DNA from 4 places in the Klebsiella sp. GFKo11 genome. Region 2 is predicted to be linked to each of the others. Evidence: predicted binding sites of a transcription regulator. Region 2 holds the regulator's gene; each other region holds the start of a gene.
The links. Region 2 encodes Fur, which represses iron uptake genes when iron is present. Its sites were predicted from a motif close to ATAATAATGAGAACNACTATCAA; they were not measured.
Positions count from the first base shown of each region.

Region 1: zupT (zinc transporter ZupT) is a predicted target of Fur. The motif match lies at 1,862-1,884, and genes of this name have one in related genera.
Region 3: exbB (tol-pal system-associated acyl-CoA thioesterase) is a predicted target of Fur. The motif match lies at 1,744-1,766, and genes of this name have one in related genera.
Region 4: AC07P6_RS22435 (TonB-dependent siderophore receptor) is a predicted target of Fur. The motif match lies at 1,575-1,597, and genes of this name have one in related genera.

Region 1 covers NZ_CM151369.1:838,357-841,506, forward strand. The annotation lists gene AC07P6_RS04035 (fimbrial-like protein) at 48-620, opposite strand; gene zupT (zinc transporter ZupT) at 1,084-1,854, opposite strand; gene ygiD (4,5-DOPA-extradiol-dioxygenase) at 2,050-2,841, shown strand; gene AC07P6_RS04050 (glutathionylspermidine synthase family protein) at 2,885-3,150, opposite strand, start outside.
Region 2 covers NZ_CM151369.1:4,459,284-4,462,433, forward strand. The annotation lists gene fldA (flavodoxin FldA) at 120-650, shown strand; gene fur (ferric iron uptake transcriptional regulator) at 942-1,394, shown strand; gene AC07P6_RS21625 (ChiQ/YbfN family lipoprotein) at 1,465-1,797, opposite strand; gene chiP (chitoporin ChiP) at 1,845-3,150, opposite strand, start outside.
Region 3 covers NZ_CM151369.1:867,679-870,828, reverse strand. The annotation lists gene AC07P6_RS04185 (TIGR00645 family protein) at 1-372, opposite strand, end outside; gene exbD (TonB system transport protein ExbD) at 519-944, opposite strand; gene exbB (tol-pal system-associated acyl-CoA thioesterase) at 951-1,682, opposite strand; gene metC (cystathionine beta-lyase) at 1,934-3,121, shown strand.
Region 4 covers NZ_CM151369.1:4,641,723-4,644,872, reverse strand. The annotation lists gene AC07P6_RS22435 (TonB-dependent siderophore receptor) at 1-1,482, opposite strand, end outside; gene AC07P6_RS22430 (alpha/beta hydrolase-fold protein) at 1,637-3,150, shown strand, end outside.

The DNA of each region.
Region 1 (3,150 bases), 2.8 Mb from region 2:
GAATCCCCACCGGCTTGCATCAATAAAAATTTATCGATGAGAGGCTATTACTGGTAATTCAGAACGTAGTTTGCCTGAGCGTAAACGTCACCCTCGGTAGCATTTTTACCCAAAGATTCCATACGTGCGTGGAAGTCCAGATTCTGAGTTGGGTTATCATCGGAGAAACTTACAGTTACTGGATCACCTAGAGTAACAGTGTTGTAACCCGCGTCCAGGATGCGCACGCCAACGTCAGTTGCGCCGCCGTAGTTATTTTCTTTGGTGTTAGACATCAGGCTAGTGTCATTAGTATCTACGTTAGCAGAAGTGAAGGTCACATTGACTTTATCAATAGTGGTTTTTACACCCTCAGTATCAGTGCTGGTCAGAACGCAGTCCTGCAGTTTAATAGTGAAGTCCGCAGACTGAGAATACTGGCCACCGTTCAGTACGGTATCAGCAACCTGACCCAGATCTACGTCAATCTGAGAGCTTTCCGGTGTAACAGAGCAAGGTGCAGTAATTACAGTACCGGAGAAAGTGACAATGCCGTGGCCCTGATCGTCAGCGCTTGCATTAAAAGCAGTAGCAGAAAAAAGAGCGGTAGTGACAACAGCAAGCAGCGTTTTTTTAAACATGGAATATAATCCTTTATAAAGAACTCATTTAGAACAGATATAAATAATTTTTCTGGAGTTAAATATTAGAGTTTCATGAACCAATATTAACTCACGATGCAGAAATTACCATGTAACCATCTGTTACACTTGTTCTTTATAGTTAATTTTAATTTAAGGTGTGCTTAAAAAATGCTCTAAAACGTATGTATTTTAAGATTTTTCTCGATTTTATAGTGAATTTTTGTGTGAATTATCAAAAATCAATCCATTTTATGAATTCAAAGAGGTTTTTTTGACAGTAGGAACTATCCTGGATTAATATTCAAAAAGGTAAGCGGAAATATTATTAAATAATATATATAATTAAGTTCAATTCACTTAAGGTAAAATAGGATACTGTTTTTTTATTTATCATTCACAATGAATTCATATGGTGAATTGACAAGCGAAATATAATGCCCCAGATATTTGGAGCATTAATTTAGCCAATCCCCATTGTTTGCAGTATAACCAGACTTAATCCCATCACTGACATTCCGCACAATACCCCATAACTGGGGTTGCTCTGAGGATCTATCTCTTTTGCCAGCGGCATGAGTTCATCAACCGAGAGCGCAATCATTATTCCGGCGACAGCGGCCATAATTGCCCCCATGACTACCGGAGATACCAGACTGCCGAGGATAAGCCAGGCCAGCAGGCCACCGAGGATTTCCGCCATACCGGAAATTCCAGCCCAGAACACGGCTTTACTTCTGGAACCGGTGGCGGCGTATACCGGACCGGCGACCGCCAGCCCTTCAGGAATATTGTGTAGCGCGACGGCTAATGCGACCCCCATACCTAACTCAAGGTTATTGCTGGCCGTCACGAAGGTGGCGATGCCCTCCGGAAAGTTATGCAGGCTGATGCCTAACGTCAGAAGCATTGCCGTACGCCGCAGATCACGCGGGCGCGAGATACCAGGAATCATCAGGTCCTGCGGGTGGGCGTGCGGTAGCAGGCGGTCAAGAGCAAAGTAGCCCAGCAGGCCGGTAATAAACATACCGTAGCCAAGCAATGGTGACATGCCTTCGGTTCTCAGCGCGGCAGGCAACATCTCCATCAGTGAGATCAACAGCATAATCCCGGCAGCGAACCCTAAGGAAAATCCCAATAAGCGATTGGATGGCTTCTGCCCAATAACGCCGAAAATGGCACCGATAAAGGTGGCACTACCTGCTAACAGGGTCAATATAACTGGTGATGACATTATTCATCTCCTTATGATAATGATTATCATTAATAATATCTGTATTAATTGCCGATCGCGAGAGGAAGAATTAACTCTTTACCGCCTCTTACATTCAAATTTTCTGACGATCATCATCATGCTTATCAGAGTTTATCCTGCAGCAAAAGCGCGTAATGTGAATACATCAAATTCATCTGAATTAAGGATATCATCATGTCCCGTACCCGTATGCCCGCGCTGTTTTTAGGCCATGGTAGCCCGATGAACGTGCTGGAAGATAACATCTATACTCGCGCCTGGCGCCATCTGGGCGAAACGCTACCGCGGCCAAAAGCAATTGTGGTGATCTCTGCCCACTGGTTTACGCGCGGTACGGGAGTGACTGCGATGGAAGCGCCGAAGACCATTCATGATTTTGGCGGTTTCCCCCAAGCGCTATACGATACGCACTACCCGGCACCGGGTTCTCCTCACCTGGCACAGCGCCTGGTTGAGTTACTGGCGCCAGTACCGGTGACGCTGGATAAAGAGGCCTGGGGGTTCGACCACGGTTCGTGGGGCGTGCTGATTAAGATGTATCCCGATGCTGATATTCCGATGGTGCAGTTGAGCATTGATAGCACTAAACCTGCGGCCTGGCATCTTGAAATGGGGCGCAAGCTGGCACAACTTCGTGATGAGGGCATTATGCTGATAGCAAGTGGTAACGTGGTGCATAACCTGCGTACCGCGCGTTGGCATGGTGAAAGCACGCCATATCCTTGGGCTGAGTCGTTTAATGATTACGTGAAAGCGAACCTGAACTGGAAAGGACCGATTGCGGAACATCCGTTGGTGAACTATCTGGCGCATGAAGGCGGATCGCTATCCAACCCGACCGCAGACCACTTCCTGCCTCTGCTTTATGTCCTGGGGGCATGGGATGGTGAAGAACCCATTACTATTCCTGTCGAAGGGATCGAGATGGGGTCGCTCAGCATGCTGTCAGTGGTGATTGGTGCTTAAAGAAGTGATAACCCCGACAGAGTCATGCTGTCGGGGTGAGGTGTTACTCAGTGAAAACGTGCGGATAGAAACGCGACAGATCCTGGGTAATCAATGCCCGGTCTTCGCGAATACCGATCCCCGCGGGTTGATCGTTAATCAGCCAGCTACCGATGAGCGTGTAGCTATCGCCAAACTTTGGCAGCGTGTAGAACTCCTGCACGATGGTGCCTTCTTCACCGTACGGACCTTCTACTGCTTCTACTACTTTGCCGTTTTCTACGATAGAGACGTTAGCCCCTTCGCGGGAGAAGATCGGCTTAATGACGT
Region 2 (3,150 bases):
AGTGTGCAGTCGGGCGTGATTGCTGTTTCCGCGCCCTTCTTAGTTCTGCTATCATTGCCCCTATCTGTGGGCATTTAAGTCCCTACCACATCATTAAGTTTCAAGAGGTTATTTTACTCATGGCAATCATCGGCATCTTTTTTGGCAGCGACACCGGCAACACCGAAAATATTGCAAAAATGATTCAAAAGCAGCTTGGTAAAGATGTTGCTGATGTTCGCGACATTGCCAAGAGCAGCAAAGAAGATCTGCAAGCTCACGATATTCTGCTGCTCGGCATTCCAACCTGGTACTACGGTGAAGCACAGTGTGACTGGGATGATTTCTTCCCGACGCTGGAAGAAGTCGATTTCGACGGCAAACTGGTCGCGCTGTTTGGCTGCGGTGATCAGGAAGACTACGCTGAATACTTCTGTGATGCGCTGGGTACCATTCGCGACATCATCGAACCGCGCGGCGCCACTATCGTTGGTCACTGGCCGACTGCTGGATATCATTTCGAAGCATCTAAAGGTCTGGCAGATGATGACCACTTCGTGGGTCTGGCCATCGACGAAGACCGTCAGCCAGAACTGACTAACGAACGCGTGGAAAAATGGGTAAAACAGATTTCTGAAGAGCTGCACCTCGAAGAAATCAAGAATGCCTGAGTCTAAACGGCGTTATCGTCAGATTTCGCCGAATTAATAGATAAAAGCAATCAAAGTTATAGCTACAAGTTTTTAACTTTTAATCACATATCTGTACAATGTCCTCTGATTTAACGAGGTCACGTGAAGCACTTTGTAGCCAGTGCCTCGTTTTTGACAGCATACAAGGCCCGATGCTTGCAGTTTTCATTTCACCATGGCAGTTCTATAATGAGACGCATTACATCGGGTGATTCTCTGTATTACTTCCGCTGATGGAAGTAGATCGTTTAGCAACAGGACAGATTCCGCATGACTGACAACAATACCGCATTAAAGAAGGCTGGCCTGAAAGTAACACTTCCACGATTAAAAATCCTGGAAGTCCTGCAGGAACCGGATAACCATCATGTCAGTGCGGAAGACTTATATAAACGCCTGATTGATATGGGTGAAGAGATTGGCCTGGCCACCGTCTACCGCGTACTGAACCAGTTCGACGACGCCGGCATCGTCACTCGTCATAATTTCGAAGGTGGTAAATCCGTTTTCGAACTGACGCAGCAGCATCATCATGATCACCTGATTTGCCTCGATTGCGGCAAAGTGATCGAATTTAGCGATGACTCAATTGAAGCTCGTCAGCGTGAGATTGCCTCCCGACACGGTATTCGCCTCACCAACCACAGCCTGTACCTGTACGGTCACTGTGCAGAAGGCGATTGCCGCGAAGATGAACATGCCCACGACGCGGTGGAAAAGTAATTCCCCGTTGCGTAAGCAGCAAAAAGCCAACCTGATGGTTGGCTTTTTTTATGGCTACGAAAAGTAAAAATCAGGGTTTCGTGTTGTTGCTACGAATCTCTTTCCAAATCTGGTCACAGCGCGACTGTACAGCCTGATCGTTACCGGTTTTACGCGCCTGGATACATTGCTGGTAATCCAGTACTCGCACGCTTTCCTGGGTGGCGAACTGCTGATGCTGCTTCTCTTGCTTCAGAACGTCTAATACGCTCTGGCAGGCTTCGACTTTATCTGGGTTACCTTCAGCAGTATTAATACAGGCGCTGTAGGCATCTTTTAACTTTGAATCCTCTTTCGGCGCTGGCGACTGCGTGCAGGCAACCAGACCTGCCGCCATAATAGCGACAAGCAATAGCTTCTTCATAATCGACCTCGGGAAATTGCGGCAGGCTCATGCCCGCCGCACTGGCATCAGAAAATGGTGAATGGAGCAATAACCATGAACTTCACGTCGCGCTCATCCTGGAAGATGTTGCCGTAGCCGCCGCTCCAGCTTGGGATATCGGAGTGGTTGTCGTATTGAGTAAAGTGCAGTTTAAACAGCGTACCCTTCGCACGTCCTTCCTGTACGGTGTACATCGCATCCAGGCTGTAGGCTGACTCTTCCAGACGTTTGTCAGGGTTGTAGTAAGCATCAGGAGAAGACATTTTTCCTGGTTTTGCATCCCATGCATAAACGTAGGACGCGCCGAAGGCCCAACCCGGCATATTCCAGTTCTTCATGTCATACATCGCCCCGAAGAACACCGCTTTTTCACCGTTGGCGTTGAAGTCAGAGCGGTTATCCCACCAGACATCGAGACGACCGTTAGATGAGGCGTAAGTCGGCGTCATACGTTGCAGGAAGTAGCCCTGCTGACCATCGGCTTTAACCCAGGTTCCTTCCAGGCGCAGGTCGAGAACATCGGCAACTTTATAGCCAAAGGTCAATGCCTGCAGCCAGGCGGTACCATCATAAATATCGTTCGCCCCGCCGTTACTGACTTTATCGCGAGTACCGTAGAACTGGTAGCTGGTGTTTAGCGGCGTGCCTGCGATATCAAATTTGTAGCTGGCCTTAGCGAAATACTGGTCGATGTAACCCTGTGCCTGGCCAAATGCGGCTTCCAGCACGAGGTCATTTTTAAAATCATACTTGGCGCCGAGAGAGTGGAGATAATCAACCTTGGTTTTCTTATCGTTCTGGTAGAACTCGTCCATTTCAATGTGCCACGGTGCTTTATATTCGTTTGTCCACATATAGGAGAAACTCAGCGCGCCCGTATCACCATAATCAAAGTTGGCACCGGCTTCAGCACCCTGGTAAGTACCCGGCATAAAGCTCCAGTGCGGAGCCAGCAATGTTTGACCGGTAGGCTGGATATAGCCTGCACGTGCCCATGCCGGGCCAAATTTAAATTTGGCGGCTGCTTTGTACAGACTGATCCCGCTCTTATCACCGGAATAGTCTTCATCGTAAGTTTTATTGCGCGAGGAGAAAGCGATTTCGTTCGGGTGGCCGCTGTCACTGCTTTCGCCCATTTCGATGGCGGTAAAGGCGGCAACATCAATACCGAACATGTCGGCAGCATAGCCAGACTGGAAATCCAGGTTGGCGTTCCAGGTGGAGTGAGAAAGGTTAGTTTTGTATTTGTCACCGTCGGTCACATCTTTACGGTCACGCTCACGCTGCCAATAATAGATGCCGCCGGTTAACGTTGAATCATCAATGAACCCT
Region 3 (3,150 bases), 2.8 Mb from region 2:
CACCCGCAGCAGGTGAATGGAAGAGATCGCCACAATGGAGGCAGCAACCTTATTTTTCAGTGAGGTAGCGTCCATTTTACCCAGCCAACTGAGCTTTTCTTTGCCCTCGTTGATATCCAGTTGCGAGACAAAATTTTCATAGCCGGAGAACATGACCATCACCAGCAGACCGCCCACCAGGGTCATATCCACCAACGACAGCAGGGTCAGAATCATATCCGACTCACTGACGCTGAAAATATGCGGCAGTATGTGGAAGATCTCCTGAAAAAATTTGATCGTCAGCGCAATCAGCCCAAGCGAAAGGCCAAAATAAACCGGTGCCAGCAGCCAGCGCGAGGCATACATAGCGTTTTCCAGAAAGCGTTCCATAAGATCCCGTAAGTTATCAAAAACGAACGGTATTATATCGCAACAGAGCAACGTTATAGCAACAGCTTACCAACAGAACAACTATCAGATGGGCGTAAAAAAGGCTGGCATGAGGCCAGCCTGGGGGAGATGCACTGGAGAGGGGGTTATTTTGCTTTTACGGTTTCTTCGCCCACCAGACCAATCTTCAGATAGCCCGCCTGATGCAAAGTATCCATAACTTTCATCATCGTCTCGTAATCCACGGTTTTATCCGCGCGGAAGAAGACCGTCGTGTCTTTCTTGCCTTCAGTCAGAACATCCAGCGACGTAATCATGCTCTCTTCAGTGATCGGGTCATTACCGAGGAACATGGTTTTATCCGCTTTCACCGACAGATAAATAGGCTTTTCAGGACGCGGCTGCGGCTGGCTGGAAGACGCCGGGAGATTCACCTTCACGTCTACGGTAGCGAGCGGAGCCGCCACCATAAAGATGATCAGCAGCACCAGCATGACGTCGATAAACGGCGTCACGTTGATGTCATGCATTTCGCCGTTATCATCGAGGTTTTCGTTAAAATGCATTGCCATAAAGCATCAACCTACGCGTAATTTCTGTGCGGTACGGACCGACTTAACGCCGCTGGCGCTCAGGTCGAGGTCACGGCTTTGCAGCAACAATACTTGAGCCGCAACATCGCCAAGAGAAGCTTTGTAGCTGGCAATCATACGGGCGAAGATGTTGTAGATGACAACAGCCGGGATCGCGGCGAAGAGGCCTATCGCCGTCGCCAGCAGCGCTTCCGCGATGCCTGGAGCAACAACCGCCAGGTTAGTGGTTTGCGTCTGGGCAATACCGATAAAGCTGTTCATGATGCCCCAGACGGTACCAAACAGGCCGACGAACGGGGAGATTGCACCGATAGTCGCCAGATAGCCATTACCACGCCCCATATAGCGACCGACCTGCGCCACGCGACGCTCAAGGCGGAAACCGGTACGTTCTTTAATGCCTTCGTTATCTTCCACGCCTGCGGAAAGCTCCAGCTCGTTCTGCGCTTCATTGAGCAGTTGCGAAGTCAGGCTTTTCGCATGGAAAGCGCTAGCGATATCGTTGGCCTGGTCGAGAGAGCGTGCTTCAGCAACCTGCTGCTGTTCGCGCTTGAGGCGGCGTTTGCTGGCCAGGGTCTCTGCGCCTTTGCCGAAAAAGATAGCCCATGTGACGACCGACGCCAGAATCAGGCCAATCATCACTACCTTAACGACAATATCGGCATGATGATACATACCCCAAACGGAGAGATCCGCCTGCATCAAATTATTACCCACACTGTATCTCCAGGACGTAAATCACAAAATCTGCGCACAATAATATCAAAACGACATCGAATTGATAGTGGTTCTCATTAGTATTTACACTGTGCAGCAAATCACGTTTATTTTCCTTGCGCTTACGCAGTAAAAAAGTTGCTGGCTCCGGCTTTAGGAAAATTTTTACCTGTATCCGTCGATGCCCGGTACACAAATAAGTATTCATGTTAGTTTAGACGTCCAGACGTATAAAAACAGGTTATCTGAACATGACTGATAAACATCTTGATACTGCGCTGGTCCACGCTGGCCGCCGTCAAAAGTATACTCAGGGCTCGGTAAACAGCGTGATTCAGCGCGCGTCATCGCTGGTTTTCGAAACCGTCGAAGCCAAAAAACAGGCCACCCGTAACAGGGCCAAAGGCGAGCTGTTTTACGGTCGTCGCGGCACCCTGACCCACTTTTCCCTGCAAGAAGCGATGTGCGAGCTGGAGGGAGGTGCAGGCTGCGCCCTTTTCCCCTGCGGCGCAGCGGCGGTCGCCAATAGCATCCTGGCCTTTGTCGAGCAGGGCGACCATGTTCTGATGACCAATACAGCCTACGAACCGACCCAAGATTTTTGCACTAAAATCCTCGCCAAACTTGGCGTAAGCACCAGTTGGTTTGACCCATTAATCGGTAGCGATATCGCTCGCCTGGTGCAGCCCAACACCCGAGTGGTATTTCTGGAATCCCCCGGCTCCATCACCATGGAAGTTCATGATGTTCCGGCAATCGTTGCGGCGGTTCGCAGCGTCTCCCCCGAAGCCATCATCATGATCGACAACACCTGGGCGGCGGGCATACTGTTTAAAGCGCTGGATTTCGGCATCGATATTTCCATTCAGGCCGGAACCAAATACCTGATTGGCCATTCCGACGGGATGGTCGGCACTGCGGTATCCAATGAGCGCTGTTGGGCGCAACTGCGCGAAAATGCCTACCTGATGGGGCAAATGCTGGACGCCGATACCGCCTATATGACCAGCCGCGGCCTGCGCACTTTAGGTGTACGCCTGCGTCAGCACCATGAAAGCAGCCTGCACATCGCCGAGTGGCTGGCGCAGCACCCGCAGGTGGCGCACGTCAATCACCCGGCGTTGCCCGGCAGCAAAGGGCATGAGTTCTGGAAACGCGACTTCACCGGCAGCAGCGGCCTGTTCTCTTTTGTGCTCAATAAACGCCTGACCGACGCCGAGCTTTCCGCCTATCTGGATCACTTCAGCTTGTTCAGCATGGCCTACTCCTGGGGCGGGTTTGAATCACTGATTTTAGCCAACCAGCCGGAGCAAATCGCCGCGATCCGCCCGGATGCTGAAGTCGATTTCAGCGGCACACTGATTCGCGTTCACATCGGGTTAGAAAATGTTACCGATCTGCTGGATGATTTAGCGGCGGGCTTTGCGCGTATCGTGTAGAGTGACAGTGAGTGGCAACATTAGCGGAC
Region 4 (3,150 bases), 180 kb from region 2:
AGTGCTGTAGCTGATATAGGGCGAGAGGCCGAAATCAAAGGCGTACAGCAACCCGGTACGCCAGGTAAACTTGTTGTCGTTTTGCTGAGTGCTGCTGGCATCGGTAAAATCAGTGGTGCGCACTTCTGCCCAGTCGTAGCGCCCCGAAACCAGCAGCTCCCAATTCTGCCAGCTCAGCTGATCCTGGAGGTAAATTCCCGCCTGGTCGAGATTTTGTTGCTCATCGCTGGCGGTGCTGAAGGTGCTTTCATCAACGCTAACGCCGTAAGAGGGACTGCGCCAGTCGATATCGTACTGTGAACCACCGGCGCGGCCGAGGTACTGTTTATCTTTACTGGTTTTGTAATCCAGACCACCAATCACCGTATGTGCCACCTGGCCGCTGGCAAACTGCGCCTCAAGCTGGTTATCGATACCAAACTCATCGGTCTGGCGCTCTTCATGTTGGGCGCGGCGCGAGAGCACCGAGCTGTTGGCGGCGCTGGTGGTGTACACCAGATAACGATATTTCTGTTTGATGGTGGCATAACGGGCGTTCTGCCGCAGGGTGAAGGTATCGTTTAACTGGTGCTCGAATTCATAACCAATCATCGTTTGTTCGCGCCACGACTGATTGTAGTTAGGGTCGCTGACGTTAAAATCGCGCGGAATATAGCTGCTATCGACGCTTTCCACGGTGCCGTAGCGCGGCAGGAAGTTACGGTAACCGGCATCCGGGTCTTTCTGATAGCTGGTTAACAGGGTAAAGCGGGTGGCGTCGTTAGGATACCAGGTCAGTGCCGGGGCAATGGCCATCCGCGTCTCTTTGTAGTCATCTATCTGATTATTCTGGGTGCGGGCGATCCCGTTCAGGCGATAGAGCAGGTGGCCGTCATCGCTCAGCGGGCCGCCAAAGTCGAAAGCCCCTTCGGCAAGGTTGTTATTGCCGGTACGGAACTGCACTTCATGAATCGGCTGGCTGGTGGGGCGTTTGCTGGTCATGCTGATAAGCCCGCCGGGGTTAACCTGGCCAAACAGCACCGAGGCCGGGCCTCGCACCAGCTCAACGCGCTCCAATAGCCACGGGTCGAAAGTCCCGGTCTGCGAGGAGGCGGTGGCCCCGTAGCTCAGGCCATCGAGGAATTTGGGCACGTAGCTAAAGCCGCGCACGAAAACTTCGTCGTTGCGGTTCGAGGCACCGCGATATTCGGTAAAGACGCCCGCGCTATAGCGCAGCGCCTGGGAAACCGAGGTGACATCCAGCGCCTGCATTTGATCGCGAGTGACCACCGACACCGACTGCGGCGTCTTGACGATCTCTGCGGCAGTCTTCGTTGCCGACAGCGTCTTTGTCGCGACAATTCCCTTTAGCGGCGCTGTTGGATCTTCGCCGCTGCCTGCGGTGACAACGATCGTTTCCTCCGCCGCCAGCGCCTGCCCGCCGAAGGTGGATACCGCGAAGCTCGCGGCCCAGAGTGCTGTTATCTTATTATATTTAAACATTTTTATGATTTTTCCTTGGTTAAATCGCCATCAAAAAACCGCCATCTTCGAGATGAATTGCCCAGCGGCTGTCATTAACGGCGTCAATGTTATTGCAAATAGTTATTATTTGCATTAGCGTTATTAACAAATTTTTACAAGGAAATATCGGGCAATGAAGACGGCGTGGAGCGGCCTGCTAATTGGCATGAGTGCCTTACCGGCAGCGGCGATGAACTGTGAATCACCTTCGTTACAAGGTGAACTGCAGGGGAAGTTTGATGCCAGCGGCGAGGTCTGTTTTGACCTGCCAAAGCTGGGCGAGAACTATGTTGCGGCGACTCTTTCCGGCGTCACCGATGCCCGACTGCTGGATGAGAACAATCGTCGCCTGCGCACGCTATTGGCAGGCGGCCCGGCAGATGGAGAACAAACTTTGCTATTTTCTCTGCCGGTAAACCGCGCCTCCTCACTGGTGCTGCACGGTGAAGAGGGCGCGCGCTGGCGTTTTCAATGGCAGATGCGAGAAACCACCGCGCTGGCAAAAAACCAGGCACTGGATCCGGTCAGCCCGCGCCTGCAGCAGCTCAAGCGCGAGCTGGCGGCGGGAGGTTCAACGGCGAATTTCTGGCAGGAGCGTGAACTGGAAGGGACTCCCATGGTGGAACCGGTGGACGTCAGCCATAAGCGAGTGACTTTCCTTTGGCGCGGGGCGAGCCAGAACGTGTTTATTCTGGGTTCTCCGGCGGGAGATCACGATCCGCTGTTTCGCCTAGGCGACTCCGATGTTTGGTTTCGCAGCTACGTGGTGCCCGCCGATACCCTAATGCAGTATAAGCTCGCCCCGGATGTGCCGCAGATTGCGGGCAGCGCGCGGGATCAGCGGCGGGCGATCCTGGTCAGCGCCCAGGCAGATCCGCTCAACCCCAACAGCGTCAACACCGCCCAGGATCGCTGGAGTCGCTACTCTTTGCTGGCGCTTAATCCTGCACGTTTTTGCTCGGCGCAGCGTATGACGCAACCGCTGCGCTACGGAACCTTAACCCGTCATCAGCTACGTAGCGACTTCCTGCAAAATACACGTGAAGTGATGCTTTACCGCCCGCGTCTGCCGCAGCCCGCACGCTGGACCTTAATGCTGTTCGATGGAAAGACTTATCAGGACGAATATCACTTTGCCAACGTACTGGATTCCCTGATCGCCAGCCATGTACTGCCGCCGATTAACGTAGTGTTTATCGATAGCCTTGATCATCCGCGACGGGCAAAAGAGCTGCCGCCAAATCCGCATTTTGCTGATTTTATGGCTCATGAACTGCTGCCGTGGCTGAACCGGCAGGGGCTCAACCTGACCCGGCAAAAAACCGTGGTCGCAGGTTCCAGCTACGGCGGGCTGGCCGCATCCTGGGTGGCGCTGCGCTATCCGCGGCAGTTTGGCAACGTGCTGAGCTTGTCCGGGTCGTACTGGTGGGCACCGAAAGGAGAAGAGGCCAGTTGGCTAACGCGGCAGTACCAGCAATCGCCGCGCTATCCGGTGCGTTTCTGGCTACAGGCGGGTAAATTCGAAACCAGCGGGCCGGACGGCGGCATTTATGCCAATACCCTCGAATTTGAGCAGGTACTGAGAGAGAAGGGCTATGCGGTGAGCTTCCACCCCTCCTCCAGCGGTCACGATTACGCCGCCTGGTG